Regions from separate parts of the Streptomyces sp. NPDC053079 genome, predicted to be linked through region 1. Evidence: riboswitches for the same ligand, from Rfam matches in the RefSeq annotation. Region 1 holds a riboswitch; the other holds the start of a gene.
The links. Region 1 has a riboswitch for S-adenosylmethionine ahead of ACIGXW_RS01455 (aminotransferase class V-fold PLP-dependent enzyme). Riboswitches for the same ligand answer to the same signal wherever they lie in the genome.
Positions count from the first base shown of each region.

Region 1 (8,851 bases):
GGGCGCTGCGCATCCGGTTGACCTGCTCCTGGCCGCGCGCGACCCGGTCGGCGGCCTGTTCCACCCGCTCGCGCAGGGCGTCGGCGCGCTCGCCCGCCGCGTTGTACTTCTCGGTGGCCTGCTCCGCCTGCTCGTAGAGCTGGTCGAGCTGCGCTTTCACCGTCCCCGGAGCCTTGGAGTCGTCGGCGGTGTCACCGGGGCTTGCGCCCGCCGGGGCCGCCGAGAGGGCGGCCGCGGCGGTGGCCACGGCGGCGGACAGAACGGTGACCCGGACGCTCTGGGTGAGACCGGACTGCGAAGGACGGCGATGGGACGCCACTGGGTGCCGCACTCCCTTCCACTGTGTGCGGACCCTGCCGCCCGGTTGACGGGCGGTCGACGGCCGGGCACCGCGCGGCAGACAGTAGCGGCGTGCTCACCCCCGGTTCAAAGACCTCGCCGGGGCGGGGAATCCCGACAAGACGAACGCCCCGCCGGAGACGCAGGTCACCGGCGGGGCGTGGTGTCAGTTGCCGTAGCCGTGATTCGCCCGAACGGGCGGTGCGGCGCGGCGGGGGGTTTGGGCCATGGGGGTACTCCCCCCGCCGTTCGGGCGAGGGGGGAGGTCAGCCCACCCGGACGCCGAACTGGAAGGGCATGTTGCTCATCGGCTCGTACCGCACGTTGGTGCCCGACCGGGGCGCGTGCAGCACCTGGCCGTTGCCCGCGTACAGGCCCACGTGGTGGAGGTCGCCGTAGAAGATCACCAGGTCGCCGGGCTTGAGGGAGCCCTGGTCGTAGATGCGGGTGCCGGCGTTGGCCTGGTCCTGCGAGATGCGCGGCAGGGTGACGCCGGCCTGTGCGTACGCCCAGGAGGTGAGCCCGGAGCAGTCGAAGGAGTTGGGGCCGGTCGCGCCCCAGACGTACGGCGAGCCGATCTTGCTCTGCGCGGCGCTGAGGGCACCGCCGGCGCGCTGCGAGGTGGGCAGGGACTTGCCCAGGTCCGGGCGGCTCTCGGAGCGCCCGGCGCGGGAGCCGTCCGTACCCCCCTTGGCCCCGTCCTTGCCGGCCGAATCGCTCTCGCCGAGGACCTCGGCGCGCTCCTTGGCGGTGAGGGTGTTGAGCAGGTCGCGGGCCTCGCCGAGCTTGCCCTGGACCTCGCTCTTGCGCTCCCCCAGCGCCTTGCGGGTCGACTCCAGGTCGGCGAGCTTGCCGGTGGCCTCGGCGCGCTCCTGGCGCAGCGTGCGCTGCTTGGCGGCTATCTGCTGGAGGGTGTCGGCCTGCTTGGCGCTCAGCTGGTTGAGGGTGGACGCCTTCTCGAGGTAGGAGTCCGGGTCGGAGGAGAGCAGCAGCTGCAGGGTCGGGTCGATGGAGCCGCTGCGGTACTGGGCGGTGGCCATCGAGCCGAGGCCGTCGCGGAGCTTGTTGAGCTCCTCCTGGCCGCGGGCGACCTTGTCCTGGAGCTCGCCGACCTGCTTCTCGAGCTTCTCCTGCTTCTCCTTGGCCCCGTTGTACTTCTCGGTGGCCTGCTCCGCCTCTTCGTGAAGCTTGTCGACCTTCGTCTTGACGTCCGTCTTGGAAGGCTGGGGGTCGGCGCTCGCGGACTGCGCGGAGAGGGCGACGGCCGCGGCGGCGGTCGCGGTCAGCACGGTCACCCGAGTGCGACTCGGCTGCTTGGGACGACGGTGGGAGGCCACGGAGCGAGCCCCTCCTCTTCCTCGAACAGAAAATCACGGTACGGAGGTTCGAGGCCCGACCCTAGTGAGCGGAATGTGATCCATTCAAATTCTCGTGCGAAAAATCTGCACCGTCAGTCCAACCTTTACCAAGGCGGCCCCTCAGGTCACACAGACTTAAGCGGACGTATCGCTCATGTACGAGCAAGTCGCTTGAGCAGCAACGCCGATGCGACCGGCCGCGCCCCCGCCTTGGCGACCCCGTCCGCGACCTCGCGGTCGGTGGAGACCACCACGACCGGACGGCCCGGCGGCTCGGCGCGCACGAGCTGGCGGATCAGCTCGTCCGCCGTCACCCCGGGCTTGCTGAACAGCACCCGCACCCCGCGCGGCGGCGCCAGCAGCACCGGCGCCGCGAGCTCGGCCCCGTCGAAGACACAGGTCACCTCGGCGCCGGTCTGCGCGGCCAGCATCGCCAGCCCGCCCAGCAGCCGCAGCCGCTGCTTGTCCAGCGGCATCGTCGGATAGCCGGTCTTGGTGACGTTGTAGCCGTCGACCACCAGATGCGCCTGAGGCAGCGCCAACAGCTGGTCCAGCAGGGCCGGATCGGTCTCCGACAGGGCCCGCGTGGCGATGTCCTTGGGCGTCATCGTGCCCGGCTGGACGGCCTCGACCGTGTCCGCCGGGTGAACGGAGGCGGGCGGCAGCGCCAGCTCGCGCCGCAGCCCCTGCGCCGCGTCCAGCACCGTGTCCAGCAGCAGCCGCAGCCGCATGTCCTCCACGCTGCGCCCCTCGCGGGCCGCCCGGCGGCTCGCCTCCAGGCCGGCCTCGGCCTCCGCCAGCCGCGCCTTGACGCGCCGCGTCTCGGCCAGGGCCGCCGCCTTCTCGGCCGCGGCCTCCGAACGCACCGACTCCAGCTCCGTCTGCGCCTTGCGCAGCGCCGCCTCGCCGCGCCGCACGTCGCTGACGGCGCTGCGCAGCTTGCGCTGGTGCGACTCGGCCTCCCTGCGCGCGGTCTCCAGCTCGGCCCGCACGCGCTCGTTCTCCGCCCGCGCCTCGGCCCGCGCGGCCGCCAGCTCCTCGCGCAGCCGGCGCAGTTCGCGCTGGGCCTCCTCGCCGGCCCGCTCGGCGCTCGCCCGCTGGGCCTCCTCGCCGGCCGCGGTGACCAGCTTGACCCAGCCCGGCGGGCGCAGCACGAAGGCCATGGCCGCCACGTCCTCCGGGTCGGCCGCCGCCGGCGGGGAACCGGCGTCGAGCGCCTCCGCCAGCTCGGAGCCCGTCTCGCGCAGCCGCGCGGAGATGCGCTGGCGGAACACGGCGTCGCTCTCGACGGCCGCCGCCATGGCGTTCCCGGCGAACTTGGCCCGCCGGGTGGGGGTGAACCGGGCGTACTGCCGCAACTGGGGCGGAAGTTCGGTGACCGTCAGGCCGCCGAACGCCTCGGCGACGAGCCCGATGACGCGCCGCCTGATCCCCTCGGGCAGGGGACGGTCGAGCACCTCGGTGACGCCGTCGTCGGCCCCGCCGGCATCACCGGCCGCCTCCACGCCGTCAGTGTGCTCCACCACCGTTCATCGCTCCCGTTCTTCAGGCACTCGCGCCCGGCCGGTCCACCAGCTCGATCTGGTCGACCACGTTGCACCAACGGCACCGCACGGACTCGATCGTCTCACTGACGACCTCGCGCTCCTCCACCTTCGACTCCCCCGCGAGATCGAGGTGCACGTAGTCGACGGCCTTCGTCGTACGCGTGACGTCGAACCGGGTGAGATTGCCGCACAGCGTGCAGCGCCACCGGGTGTCGGCTGTCGGCCGGGGAACGCCCATGGTGTCGTCCATCCTCGTTCGCGGTGCATACGGTCGGTGGAGTGCTTTTCGTAACCCTACGGCCTGGTGGTCGCCGAGCGCGGGGGCACGGGCCCGAGCGGGCGGACCGGCGAGGCACTCTGTGCTGGTTACGCCCGGTACGCCATGATCTGGTCATGATCAGAACGGCATGGCGCCCGGGCCGGGGCGGCATCCCCTGGGTGACCTGGACGCTCCTGGGCGGCTGCTGCGCGGCCTTCCTCGCCGGCCCCGCCTCGGGCCTGAACGCCTCCTACGGCACCGGCCCCGCGCTGCTGTCCGCCCAGACCGCCTACTTCGAGCGCTGGGGCGTCGTACCGCACGAGCTGTGGCACGGCCCCCTGCTGGGTCTGTGCACCCCGCTCACGGCGCTCTTCGTCCACGGCAACTGGCTGCATCTGCTCGGCAACATGCTCTTCCTCTACGTCTTCGGCGCCATGACCGAGGCACGCATGGGCCGCTCCGCCTTCGCCTGCTGCTACCTCCTCACCGGCTACCTGGCGCTGCTCGGCTACGCGGTCGTGCACGCCCAGTCCGAGCGCACCCTCGTGGGAGCGTCCGGCGCCATCTCCGGCGTGCTGGGGGCGTTCCTCTATCTCTTCCCCAGGGCGCGCGTCACCAGCCTCTTCCCCTTCCTCTTCTTCCTGCCGCTGCGCTTTCCGGCCTGGGCCGTACTACTGTTCTGGTTCGTTCTGCAGTGGCTGGCGACGGGCACGGAGGCCGGACGGCCGGGGATCGCCTATCTGGCCCATGTCCTGGGCTTCTCGCTCGGCTTCGGCTTCGCCTGGGTCCACCGCACGGCTGCGGCTAGAGTGAAGAACGCAGCCAGGTCCACCGAAGGAGACAAGCCGACGTGATCACTTCGATCGTGCTCATCAAGACCGACGTGGACCGGATCCCCGAGATCGCCGAGAAGATCGCCGCGCTCGAGGGCGTCAGCGAGGTCTACTCCGTCACCGGGGCGCACGATCTGATCGCGATGGTGCGGGTGGCCCGGCACGACGACCTCGCGGACGTCATCCCGGGCCGGATCAGCAAGGTGCCGGGCGTGGCCTCCACGGAGACGCACATCGCCTTCCGCACGTACTCGCAGCACGACCTGGAAGCGGCCTTCGCCATCGGCCTGGACAACTGACCACAGCGCCCCGCGAGGGGCGCGGGGCACTAGGCGGCCACGTCCGGCACGCAACGGCCGCCTTCGGTGCGGTAGATCCAGCGCGCGCCGTTGGCCACCAGCTCCCCCACGGCCCGGACGAACCGCTCGACGTGCTCGTCGGGGGTGCCGGCGCCGAAGCTGACCCGGATGGCGTTGAGCGACTGCCCCTCGTCGGGGGCGCCGCACTCCCCCGGGGCGTCCGGCTCGCCGCCCAGCAGCGTCCGCACCAGCGGATGGGCGCAGAACAGTCCGTCGCGGACCCCGATGCCGTACTCGGCCGACAGCGCGGCAGCGAAGTGCGAGCTGTTCCAGCCGTCCACGACGAAGGAGATGACGCCCACGCGCGGGGCGTCCTCGCCGAACAGCGACAGCACCCGAACCCCGGGCACCGCGGCCAGGCCCGCCCGCACCCGGTCGACCAGGTGCCGCTCGCGCGCCACCAGCCGGTCGAAGCCCGCCTCGGTCAGCGCCCTGCAGGCGGCGGCGACGGCGTAGACGCCGATGACGTTGGGCGAACCGGCCTCGTGCCGGGCGGCGCTGTCGTGCCACTCCACGTCCACACCGCCGTCCGCCCGGCGGGCCACCGCGCGGCTCGCCCCGCCGCCCGCCAGGTACGGCTCGGCGCCCCGCAGCCAGTCGGCGCGCCCGGCCAGGACGCCCGAGCCGAACGGCGCGTAGAGCTTGTGACCGGAGAAGGCGACCCAGTCGACGTCCAACTCGGCGATGTCCACGGGGTGGTGAGGGGCCAGCTGCGCGGCGTCCAGCACGATGCGCGCCCCGTGCGCATGGGCGGCCGCGGCCAGCTCCCGCACGGGCCACACCTCGCCCGTCACATTGGACGCCCCGGTCACACAGACCAGGGCGGGACCGTAGGGGTCGCGGTCGGCCAGCGCCCGCTCCAGCGCCTCGACGGCCTCCCGCGGGGAACGCGGGGCGTCGAGGTAGGTGACGTCCGCTTCGTTCCAGGGCAGCAGGGCGGCGTGGTGCTCGGTCTCGAAGACGAACACCCGGCAGCCGGCGGGCAGTACGGCGGCGAGGAGGTTGAGCGAGTCGGTGGTGGACCGGGTGAAGACGACCTGGTCGTCGGCGCGGCAGCCGAGGAAGTCGGCGACCGCCGCCCGGCTGTTCTCGAAGAGGTCGGTGGACAGCTGCGAGAGGTAACCCGCGCCCCGGTGCACGCTGCCGTAGTACGGCGCGTACGCGGCGACGTCGTCCCAGACCCGCTGCAGCGCGGGGGCGCTGGCGGCGTAGTCGAGGGCCGCGTACGTCACCTCGCCCCCGGTGACGAGCGGCACGCGGACGTCGCGGCCGAGGACGGGCAGCGGTGCGGTGGTGGAAACAGCGTCAACAGCGCATGCGGACATGGCGAATTCTCCCGGCAAGGGCGATGGATGGATGCGCGCGCCCGGACAGGGGCGCGCGGAATTACCGGAAACGGGCCGTAGGCCCTAGCGCATTCGCTGCATCACGGAAGGATCTCCCTCGACAACCAGGATCCCTGGCGAGGGATCCGCGCTTGCCGCAGACGTCGCTGCCTGCGGCCTGGTCATCACCCGGGGCACCCCGCCACGGAAGGAGGGTTGCCGGACAGCAAGCCGGGGCCGTATCGCTGTCGCTCGTGACCTGGCCAGGAGTATGGCACAAACATCTCGCCCCGCGGAACCGTCGTCCCGCGGGGCGAGACGTCAGGCGTTGCTGGCCGCCACCCACCGCTCGAGCGCCCGCCGCGCCGCGCCGGAGTCGATGGCCTCCGCGGCCCGCTCCATCGCCGCCCGGATCTGCTCCGCGAGCGGGGCGTCCGCCGGCTCCAACGCCACCAGCGCCGCGGCCGCGTTCAGCAGGACCGCGTCCCGCACCGGTCCCTGCTCGCCCGCCAGCAGCCGCCGCGCCACGTCCGCGTTGTACGAGGCGTCGGCGCCGCGCAGAGCCTCCACCGGCACCAGTTCGATCCCCACGTCCCGCGGGTCGAAGGGCTCCTCCCGCACCGTGCCGTCCCGCACGATCCACACCCGCGAGGTCGCCGTGGTCGTCAGCTCGTCCAGCCCGTCGTCACCGCGGAAGACCAGCGCCGAGGAGCCGCGCTCGGCCAGCACGCCGGCCAGGATCGGCGCCATCCGGGCGTCGGCCACGCCGGTGGCCTGGGCACGCACCCGGGCCGGGTTGGTCAGCGGACCCAGCACATTGAAGGTCGTACGGATGCCCAGCTCGCGGCGGGCGGCCGCCACGTGCCGCAGCGCGGGGTGGAACTTCACGGCGAAGCAGAAGGTGATGCCCGCCTCCTGGGCCACCTCCACCACCCGGCGCGGGGTGAGGTCCAGATTGACCCCGAGCTTCTCCAGCACGTCGGAGGCGCCGCTGGCGGAGGACGCCGCGCGGTTGCCGTGCTTGACGACCTTCGCACCGGTGCCGGCGACGACGATCGAGGACATGGTGGAGATGTTGACGGTCTTGGCGCCGTCGCCGCCGGTGCCCACGATGTCCACGCTCGGGCCGGGCACCTCGATCAGATTGGCGTGCGCGTACATCGCGCGCACCAGGCCGGAGATCTCGGCCACCGTCTCGCCCTTGGCCCGCAGGGCCACCACGAAGCCCGCGATCTGCGCGTTCGTCGCCTCGCCGCGCATGATCCGGTCCATGGCCCAGGCGGTGTCGTCCGAGCTGAGGTCGACGTCGCTGAGCAGGGCGTCCAGTACGCGGGGCCAGGAGGGGGCCACCGAGCGCTCGCCGCCTGCCGGGGTCGCAACGTTCATGGTCCACACTCCTGGTGGTCTCTCGTGTCCGCAGGGCCCGATTGGGGGCCCGGGTCCAGCCTATCCACGACCGGGGACGGCGAAGAGCCCCGTCCATGCGATGGACGGGGCTCTCGCTGTGGCGATCAGTTCACTGTGATCAGCAGGCGGGGATCAGTGGTGGCCGTGGCCGCTGGTGATCTCCTGGTACTCCTCCGCGGTGGCCTTGGGGATGTGCGTCCCCTCGCCGTAGAAGCCCTTCGAGAGCTTGACCCGCAGCTTCTGCGTCGCGCCGGCCTTGCGGGCGACACCGTTCTCGTCCACCTCGGGCTCGAGCTCGAGCGGCCGGGGCTGCTCGTGCGCGGTGAGGGTGTGCAGCTGCTCCTGCGAGAGCGGCTCGTGGACCTCCACGAACTCACCGTGCGGCAGGCGCTTGATGATGCCGGACTCGCGGCCGTGCAGCACCTTCTCCTTGTCGCGACGCTGCAGACCCATGCAGATCCGGCGCGTGACGACGAAGGCGATGACCGGGCCGACGAAGAACGCGATCCGGACGAACCAGGTGATGGCGTTGATCGACAGGTTGAAGTGGGTCGCCCACAGGTCGTTTCCACCACCGACCAGCAGCACCAGGTACCAGGTCAGCCAGGCCACACCGAAGGCGGTGCGGGTCGGGGCGTTGCGCGGGCGGTCCAGCAGGTGGTGCTCACGCTTGTCGCCGGTGACCCAGGACTCGATGAACGGGTAGACCGCGATGGCCGCCAGGACCAGCGGGAAGATGACCAGCGGGATGAACACGCCCAGGACGAGCGTGTGACCCGCGAAGTTGATCTCCCAGCCCGGCATCACTCGGATGAGGCCCTCGGAGAAGCCCATGTACCAGTCGGGCTGCGCACCGGTGGACACCTGGTCCGGGCGGTACGGGCCCATGGCCCAGATCGGGTTGATCGTCGCGATGGCGGCGATGGCCGCGATCACACCGAAGACCAGGAAGAAGAAGCCTCCGGCCTTGGCCATGTAGACCGGCAGCAGCGGCATGCCGACCACGTTCTTGTTCGTCCGGCCGGGGCCGGGGAACTGCGTGTGCTTGTGGTAGAAGACCAGGATCAGGTGCGCCACCAGCAGGCCGAGCATGATGCCCGGCAGCAGCAGGACGTGGATCGAGAAGAACCGCGGCACGAAGTCCGAGCCGGGGAACTCGCCGCCGAAGAGGAACATCGAGATGTACGTGCCGACGATCGGCACGGACAGGATCGCGCCCTCCATGAAGCGGACACCGGTGCCCGAGAGCAGGTCGTCCGGCAGGGAGTAACCGGTGAAACCGGTGAACATGCCGAGGACCAGCAGCAGGAAGCCGAACAGCCAGTTGACCTCACGCGGCTTGCGGAACGCGCCGGTGAAGAACACGCGCATCATGTGCACGAGCATGGCCGCGACGAAGATCAGCGCCGCCCAGTGGTGGATCT
Region 1 is NZ_JBITZJ010000001.1:319,153-328,003, forward strand. Features, by position in the region: gene ACIGXW_RS01425 (NlpC/P60 family protein) at 1-319, opposite strand, end outside; gene ACIGXW_RS01430 (NlpC/P60 family protein) at 606-1,676, opposite strand; gene ACIGXW_RS01435 (NYN domain-containing protein) at 1,850-3,202, opposite strand; gene ACIGXW_RS01440 (hypothetical protein) at 3,243-3,482, opposite strand; gene ACIGXW_RS01445 (rhomboid family intramembrane serine protease) at 3,638-4,357, shown strand; gene ACIGXW_RS01450 (Lrp/AsnC ligand binding domain-containing protein) at 4,354-4,635, shown strand; gene ACIGXW_RS01455 (aminotransferase class V-fold PLP-dependent enzyme) at 4,665-6,020, opposite strand; SAM riboswitch class IV at 6,164-6,280, opposite strand; gene trpD (anthranilate phosphoribosyltransferase) at 6,342-7,406, opposite strand; gene ACIGXW_RS01465 (cytochrome bc complex cytochrome b subunit) at 7,560-8,851, opposite strand, start outside.

Region 2 (8,851 bases), on a different contig from region 1:
GCGAGCCGGGCCGCCGCCTCGGTGGAGAGGTCGGGGCCGGGGTTGAGCGACAGCAGCCGGAAGAGCCGGGCCTGTTCGGCGCCCAAGTGCTCGTACGAGAGGCCGAAGACGGCCCGCACGGCGACGTCCTCGCAGGCGAGCCGTTCCAGCCGCCGCCGGTTGTCCTTGAGCGCACCGGCCAGCGAGGACAGCGGCCGGCTCTCCAGCTCGGCGAGCAGCGCGGCCACGACGCACAGCGCCAGCGGGAGGTAACCGCACAGCCCGGCGAGGGCGGCGGCGGTCCCGGGGTCGTCGTCGACCCGCGTGTCGTCCTCCCCCCGGGCCTCGCGCAGCGCGCTGCGCAGCAGCTCGACCGCGGACTCCTCGTCCAGCTCGGACAGATCGCGCAGCCGGGCGCCGAGCCCGGTCAGGGTGTGCCGGGAGGTGACGAGGACCGGGACGCGCGGATCGGCGGAGAGCAGCGGCTTCGCCTGCTCGGTGGCATGGGCGTTGTCCACGACGACGAGGATGCGGCGCCCCTGGTCGGCGTAGGCGGACAGCACCGAGCGGTACAGCCGCGCGCGGTCCTGCAGATCGGCGGGGACGTGTTCGTCGGGTATGCCGAGGGCGCGCAGCAGCGAGCCGAGGGCGCGTTCGGGGGTGAAGCGGCGCTCGTTGTCGTAGCCGAAGAGGTCGATGAACAGCGCGCCGCCGGGGAACCATCCCTCCTGGTCCAGCGCGTACCAGGCGGCCTGCAGGACGAGCTCGGTCTTGCCCACGCCGGGCAGTCCGGCCACGGCGCAGACGCGGGGTGCGCGCTCGCCGGCGGAGCCGGGGCGCAGCGCCTCGACGAGGGGCTTCAGGTCGGCGTCGCGGCCGGTGAAGGTGGCGGAGGGGGCGGGCATGCCGGTGAGGGCGGGTGTGATCTCCCTCGGCAGTTCGAGGGTGACGTTCCCGCCCTGTGCGACGACGTTGAAGAAGACGCCACCGTTGATGTCGTTGTCGGCCTGCATGCCCGCGCCCCCGCGTTCCGCTTCCGGAAAGTGTGCCGACCACACGCTAGAGGCCCGGCGCGGGCGGCGTCCCGGAAAACGCCACCGGGGCGGCACCCCCGTGAGGGAGTGCCGCCCCGGTGTCCATGAGGACAGGCGATCAACCGTCAGAGGTCGATCAGAAGTCCATCTCACCGCCGGGCATGCCGCCCGGAGCGGCCGCGGCGGCCTTCTCCGGCTTGTCGGCGATGACGGCCTCGGTGGTCAGGAAGAGCGCGGCGATGGACGCGGCGTTCTGCAGGGCGGAGCGGGTGACCTTCGCCGGGTCGATGATGCCCTCGGCGATCATGTCGACGTACTCGCCGGTCGCGGCGTTGAGGCCGTGACCCACGGTGAGGTTGCGGACCTTCTCCACGACGACGCCGCCCTCGAGACCACCGTTGACGGCGATCTGCTTGAGCGGGGCCTCCAGGGCCAGCTTCACGGCGTTGGCGCCGGTCGCCTCGTCGCCCTCGAGCTCGAGCTTCTCGAAGACCTGGGAGGCCTGCAGCAGGGCCACGCCACCACCGGCGACGATGCCCTCCTCGACGGCCGCCTTCGCGTTGCGAACGGCGTCCTCGATGCGGTGCTTGCGCTCCTTGAGCTCGACCTCGGTCGCGGCACCGGCCTTGATGACGGCCACGCCGCCGGCCAGCTTCGCCAGGCGCTCCTGCAGCTTCTCGCGGTCGTAGTCGGAGTCGCTGTTCTCGATCTCGGCGCGGATCTGGTTGACGCGGCCCTGGACCTGGTCGCTGTCACCGGCACCGTCGACGATGGTCGTCTCGTCCTTGGTGATGACGACCTTGCGGGCGCGGCCGAGCAGGTCGAGACCGGCGTTCTCCAGCTTGAGGCCGACCTCCTCGGAGATGACCGTGCCACCGGTGAGGATGGCGATGTCGCCCAGCATGGCCTTGCGACGGTCGCCGAAGCCCGGAGCCTTGACCGCGACGGACTTGAAGGTGCCGCGGATCTTGTTGACGACCAGGGTCGACAGGGCCTCGCCCTCGACGTCCTCGGCGATGATCAGCAGCGGCTTGCCGGACTGCATGACCTTCTCGAGGAGCGGCAGCAGGTCCTTGACCGAGCCGACCTTCGAGTTGACGATCAGGATGTACGGGTCGTCGAGCGACGCCTCCATACGCTCCATGTCGGTGGCGAAGTACGCCGAGATGTAGCCCTTGTCGAAGCGCATACCCTCGGTGAGCTCCAGCTCCAGACCGAAGGTCTGGGACTCCTCGACGGTGATGACGCCTTCCTTGCCGACCTTGTCCATCGCCTCGGCGATGAGCTCGCCGATCTGGGTGTCGGCGGCGGAGATGGAGGCGGTGGAGGCGATCTGCTCCTTGGTCTCCACGTCCTTGGCCTGCTCGAGCAGGGCGGCGGAGACGGCCTCGACGGCCTTCTCGATGCCACGCTTCAGGGCCATCGGGTTGGCACCGGCGGCCACGTTGCGCAGACCCTCACGGACCAGCGCCTGGGCGAGGACGGTCGCGGTCGTCGTGCCGTCACCGGCGACGTCGTCCGTCTTCTTCGCGACCTCCTTGACCAGCTCGGCGCCGATCTTCTCGTACGGGTCCTCGAGCTCGATCTCCTTGGCGATGGACACACCATCGTTGGTGATCGTGGGGGCGCCCCACTTCTTCTCGAGGACGACGTTCCGGCCCTTGGGGCCGAGGGTGACCTTGACGGCGTCGGCGAGCTGGTTCATCCCGCGCTCGAGACCGCGCCGTGCCTCCTCGTCGAACGCGATGATCTTGGCCATGTGAAGTGGTCCTCCCAGGACGGGGTGGATTGCTCCGGACCGCGCTGGCGCCCGCGACGGACGGCCTGCGTGCCCCGCGGTTCCTTGCCCCGCTTGGCTCGCCGACCTCACCGACGGTCCAAATCTGTCACTCTCACCCGGAGAGTGCTAAGCCCAATGATTAGCACTCGACCCACCCGAGTGCAAGCGGTCTGCCCGGTATCCCACCCTGGGTGGCGGGATCGCCGCACCGGCTGCAACCCTGCCCACTCCCCGGCCCGCGCACACGCGAGGGGCCCGCACCTCGAACAGGTGCGGGCCCCTCGACGGCGAGCCGTTATGAGCCGGTGGTCGATGCGACGTGATCAGCCGGCGGCCAGCCTCACCATGTCCGCCTGAGGCCCCTTCTGGCCCTGCGAGATCTCGAACTCGACTCGCTGCCCCTCCTCGAGGGTGCGGTAGCCGTCCATCTGAATCGCGCTGTAGTGGACGAAAACATCCGCACCACCGTCGACCGCGATGAAGCCGTACCCCTTCTCCGCGTTGAACCACTTGACGGTGCCCTGAGCCATGCCTAACTCCCCTATTACTGGCCCTTGCGCAGGACCGCACCTCGCGGACCCGGGTCAGACCTCACCCCCAGACAGGTTGGGGGTGTGCGCCGGAACGCGTCGACCGCGGCTGAATGTATCTGCACGGATGCCGTCTGCAACAGGTCAGTCGGACGAGAATTCCGGGCGTGGCCGAGTGCTTATTAGCACCGATTTCCACCGCTTCCCGGGCAAGTCGGGCCGGGCATAACGCAACCAACCCGACAATTCGTGCACACGTTACGCGCACAACTTGACGGGTTCTCATATGCGTTCGGCAGTGACACCGGAGGGGGAACGCCCCAACTGTATCGCGCTTCAACAGACGGAATCACCCCGTCCGTTTAACGTGCGGGGTGATTCCAGGGAATTGCTCAGGAACGCTGCGAAAAGCTCAGGCCAATGATTTAGCCCGCTCAGCCGCCGGCCACAGCCGGAATGATCGAGACCCCCGCCCCGTCGGGCGTGGCGGCCTCGAGCCCGCCCTCGAAGCGCACGTCGTCGTCATTGACGTACACATTGACGAACCGGCGCAGCCTGCCGCTCTCGTCGAGGACCCGGGCGGCGATTCCGGGGTGGTTCGCCTCGAGGGACGCGATGACCTCGGCGAGGGTGGCCCCCTCGGCGCTGACCTCGGCCTGGCCGGAGGTGTAGGTACGAAGGATGGTGGGGATACGGACGCTGACGCTCATGGGATCACCTTTGAGTGGAGGCCGGACACACTCAGCCCGTCCGGCGATTGAGGACCGGGGTGCGGGGCGGAGCCCCGCTCAGGAGCGGGCGGCCCTGAACGCGTCCAGCGACGGCCGGATCGTCACCGTCGGCCCCGCCGCCACGGCGTCGAGCGTCTTCAACCCGTCCCCCGTGTTGAGCACGACGGTGGTCAGCGCCGGATCGAGCACACCCGCCTCGATCAGCTTGCGGGTCACCCCCACCGTCACCCCGCCGGCCGTCTCCGCGAAGATGCCCTCCGTCCGGGCCAGCAGTCTGATCGCGTCGACGATCTCGGCGTCCGTCACGTCCTCGACGGCGCCGCCCGTCCGCCGCGCGATGTCGAGCACGTACGGCCCGTCCGCGGGGTTGCCGATCGCGAGGGACTTCGCGATCGTGTCCGGCTTCACCGGCCGGACGACGTCGTGGCCGTCCTTGAACGCCCGCGACACCGGCGAGCAGCCCTCCGCCTGGGCGCCGAAGATCTTGTACGGGCGGTCCTCGACCAGCCCGAGCGCGATGAGCTCCTTCAGCCCCTTGTCGATCTTCGTCAGCTGCGAGCCCGAGGCGATCGGCACGACGATCTGGTCCGGCAGCCGCCAGCCCAGTTGTTCGCAGATCTCGTACGCGAGCGTCTTCGACCCCTCGCCGTAGTACGGCCGGAGGTTGACGTTGACGAAGCCCCAGCCCTCCCCGAGCGGGTCGCCGATGAGCTCGGAGCAGAAGCGGTTGACGTCGTCGTAGGTGCCCTCGATGCCGACGAGGTCGCCGCCGTAGACCGCGGCCATGACGACCTTGCCGGCCTCCAGGTCGTGCGGGATGAACACGCAGGACTCCAGGCCCGCGCGGGCCGCCGCCGCGCCGACCGCGCCGGCGAGGTTGCCGGTGGAGGAGCAGGAGAGGGTGGTGAAGCCGAAGGCGCGGGCGGCCTCGACGGCGATGGCGACGACGCGGTCCTTGAAGGAGTGCGTGGGGTTGCCGGAGTCGTCCTTGACGTACAGGCCGCCGGTGACGCCCAGTTCGCGGGCGAGGTTGTCGGCCTTGACGAGCTTGGTGAAGCCGGGGTTGAGGTTCGGTTTGCCGGCGACATCGGCGGGGACCGGCAGCAGCGGGGCGTACCGCCAGATGCTGGCGGGGCCGGCCTCGATGCGCCGGCGCAGCTCCTCCGGGTCGCCGGCCGGGAGCTCGTACGCCACCTCCAGCGGACCGAAGCAGACGGCGCAGGCGAAGACCGGCCCGAGGTCGAAGCGCTCGCCGCACTCGCGGCAGGAGAGCGCGACGGCGGGGCCGAAGGAGGGTACGACGGTACGACTTTCAACGGCTTGCACAGCCATGGAGGCGAGGCCCTTTCTCCTCATCTTCCCCACGACGAACCTCGTCGTGAGACGGAATTGGCACCTTCCCCGCCGGGAGCCTCGCCGCAGTGAACGACAAGACCGGCTGGAGGGTTGCCGGGGCTTCATCGGGCCGTGTCCCTCTGCCCCTCTGGATGAGCGGTATGGCACTGGGCGGGGCCCAGGCGTTTGTGCGCACGACGACCCCGACATAGGACGGGCGTCCGCGTTGTTCAAGACTGTAACGGAAGGGATGGCCGCGCGAGAGGGCCGTCCGCACCGCGAGATGCGTCACGAACGAGGAGTAATTCACGTGCTGGAAGAGGTGGAGCGCTGGCTGGCCCGGCGGTCCTGGTCCGCAGCAGACCGTCCGCTCGACCAGCTTCTGGCCGCGAAGGGCGGCACCGGCACCACGGTCAGCGTCGTGCTGCCGGCGCTGAACGAGGAGGCCACGGTCGGGGCCATCGTGGCCACGATCCGCCGGGAGCTGATGACCGAGGCCGTACCCCTGGTGGACGAGCTGGTGGTGCTGGACTCCGGCTCCACGGACCGTACGGGCGAGGTCGCGGCGGCGGCCGGGGCGCGCGTGGTGCACCGCGACGAGGTCCTGCCGCGGCTGCCCGCGCTGCCCGGCAAGGGCGAGGTGCTGTGGCGGTCGCTGCTGGCGACCACCGGCGACATCGTCTGCTTCATCGACGCCGACCTCAAGGACTTCTCCGCGGGCTTCGTCTCCGGCATCGTCGGCCCGCTGCTGACCGACCCGGACGTGCACTTCGTCAAGGGCATGTACGACCGTCCGCTGGGCGAGGTCTCCGGCCAGGGCGGCCGGGTCACCGAGCTGGTGGCGCGCCCGCTGCTGAACCTGCACTGGCCACAGCTGGCGGGCTTCGTCCAGCCGCTGGGCGGCGAGTACGCGGCCCGCCGCTCACTGCTGGAGCAGCTGCCGTTCCCGGTGGGCTACGGCGTGGAGCTGGGGCTGCTGGTGGACGCGCTGCACACGGTGGGCCTGGACGCGCTGGCGCAGGTGGACGTCGGCGTGCGCGTGCACCGTCACCAGGACGGGCGGGCCCTGGGCCGGATGGCCGCCGCGATCTACCGCACCGCGCAGCTGCGGCTGGCGCGCGGCCATCTGGTGCGTCCGGCGCTCACCCAGTTCGAGCGCACGGCGGAAGGGTTCGTGCCGCGCACGTACGCGGTGGACACCGAGGAGCGGCCGCCGATGGCCGGAATACCCGAGTACGCCCGACGGCGCGCCGCGTAAGCGTACGTTTGAGCGGTTCCCTCAAGGGCAAGGCTGCGGTCATGGTCGCTGAGCACACGCCGGACGCACCGATCGCCGCCGCGCCGATCGTCGTGGCCTCCAACCGGGGGCCCGTCTCGTACAAGCCGCGCGAGGACGGCTCGCTCGTGGCGGGGCGGGGCGGCGGCGGGCTGGTCTCGGGGCTGAGCGAGATCGGGCGGGACCCCAAGGGGGCGGCGGCGGTGTGGGTGTGCGCCGCGCTGGGCCCCGGCGACCGCGAGGCGGCCGGGCGCGCGGGCCGAAGACTGGCGTCGGCCGACACCGGCGGACATCAGGTGCGGATGCTCGACATCCCGCCGGAAACCTTCGCCGCCGCGTACAACGGCGTGGCCAACTCCGTGCTGTGGTTCCTCCACCACATGCTCTGGCAGACCCCGCTGGAGCCCTCCTTCGACGCCGCCTTCCGCGCCCAGTGGGCGGCGTACGAGGCGTACAACGCCGCCTTCGCGGACGCGATCGCCGAGGAGGCCGCGGAGGGCGCCTGCGTGCTGGTGCAGGACTACCACCTGACGCTGGTCCCGGGGCTGCTGCGCGCCCGCCGCCCGGACCTGCGGATCGGGCACTTCTCGCACACCCCCTGGGCCCCGCCCGACTACTACCGGCTGCTGCCGGACGACGTGGCCGCGCAGGTGTTGCGCGGCGTCCTGGGCGGCGACCGGGCGGCGTTCCTGACCCGCCGCTGGGCCGAGGCGTTCGCCGCGTGCTGCGAGAGCACGCTCGGGGCGGAGACGGTGCGCGAGGGCGGCGTGGTCACGGCGGTGCGCTTCGAGGGCCGTACGACCCGGCTCGGCGTGCACGGACTGGGCGCGGACGCGGACTTCCTGCGGGAGCGGGCGCACCGGCCGGACGTCGAGGAGCGGCTGGCGGCGCTGCGGGAGCGCGTCGGTCCGGGCCGCCGGACGATCGTCCGCGTGGACCGCACCGAGCTGTCGAAGAACATCGTGCGCGGCCTGCACGCGTTCCGGCGGCTGCTGCAGGACCATCCGCAGTGGCAGGGCCGGGTGGTGCACATCGCCTTCGCCTACCCCTCGCGGCAGGACCTCGCCGTCTACCGCGACTACATGGCGGAGGTCGGGCGGCTGGCCCGCGAGATCAACGCCGAGTTCGGCACGGAGGACTGGGAGCCGGTGGCCCTCCATCTGGAGGACGACTTCGCCCGCTCCCTGGCCGCCTACCGGCTGGCGGACGTGGCCCTGGTCAACCCCATCCGCGACGGCATGAACCTTGTCGCCAAGGAGGTCCCGGTCGTCTCCGACCACGGCTGCGCCCTGGTCCTGTCCCGTGAGGCGGGGGCGGCGGCGGAGCTGGGCGAGGAGGCCCTCACCATCAATCCGTACGACATCGAGGCCACCGCCCGCGCGCTCCACCTGGCCCTGCTGATGGACCCCGGCGAGCGCGCCGAACGCACGAAGCGGTTGGCCGCGGCGGCGACGGCACTACCGCCGGGGCGCTGGTTCGCGGAGCAGCTACGGGCGCTCGAACTGTGACAGTTCCAGCACGTCCGGCGATTGAGGACAAAACCAGCCCGTCCGGCATGTGAGGACCGGGGGTCCGGGGGCGGAGCCCCCGGGTCAGCCGATCCCGGCCGCCAGCGCCGTCAGCAGCTCCACCACGCCCGCCGGCCCGTCCACCACGAGGTCCGCCCGCTCCGCGAGCACCGCGACTTCGGCGCTGCCACTGCACACGAGCGTGCCGGGCACCCCCTCGGAGCGCAGCTTCTCGACCGCCGCGAAGGCGGCGAGGTCGCCGAGGTCGTCGCCGGCGTACAGGACGCAGGAGGCGTCGACCTCGCGCACGTACTCGGCGAGGGCGACGCCCTTGTCCATGCCGGGCGGGCGCAGCTCCAGCACCAGTCGGCCCGGCTCGACGATGAGGCCGTGGCGCGCGGCGAGTGCGGCGAGCGGTTCGCGCAGGGCGTCGAAGGCGGCCTGGGGGTCGGCGGCGCGCCGGGTGTGGACGGCGATGGCGCGGCCCTTGTCCTCGACCCACGTGCCCCGCCAGGCGCCCGACTCGTCCAGCACGCCCGGGAGTTCCGCCTGGACGGCGGCGACGCCCGGGTGCGGCGCGGGGGCGTGCACGGTGCCGGTGACGGCGTCCCAGCGCTCGGCGCCGTAGTGGCCGAGCACCACGAGGTGTTCCAGGCCGGGGACCCCGGCGAAGCCGCC
Region 2 is NZ_JBITZJ010000002.1:135,517-144,367, reverse strand. Features, by position in the region: gene ACIGXW_RS07890 (ATP-binding protein) at 1-992, opposite strand, end outside; gene groL (chaperonin GroEL) at 1,150-2,772, opposite strand; gene ACIGXW_RS07880 (cold-shock protein) at 3,117-3,323, opposite strand; gene ACIGXW_RS07875 (MoaD/ThiS family protein) at 3,758-4,033, opposite strand; gene thrC (threonine synthase) at 4,112-5,386, opposite strand; SAM riboswitch class I at 5,404-5,548, opposite strand; gene ACIGXW_RS07865 (glucosyl-3-phosphoglycerate synthase) at 5,700-6,647, shown strand; gene ACIGXW_RS07860 (trehalose-6-phosphate synthase) at 6,689-8,173, shown strand; gene otsB (trehalose-phosphatase) at 8,258-8,851, opposite strand, start outside.
Region 2: it holds a riboswitch for S-adenosylmethionine, as region 1 does, so the genes downstream of both, thrC (threonine synthase) here and ACIGXW_RS01455 (aminotransferase class V-fold PLP-dependent enzyme) in region 1, are expected to answer to the same signal.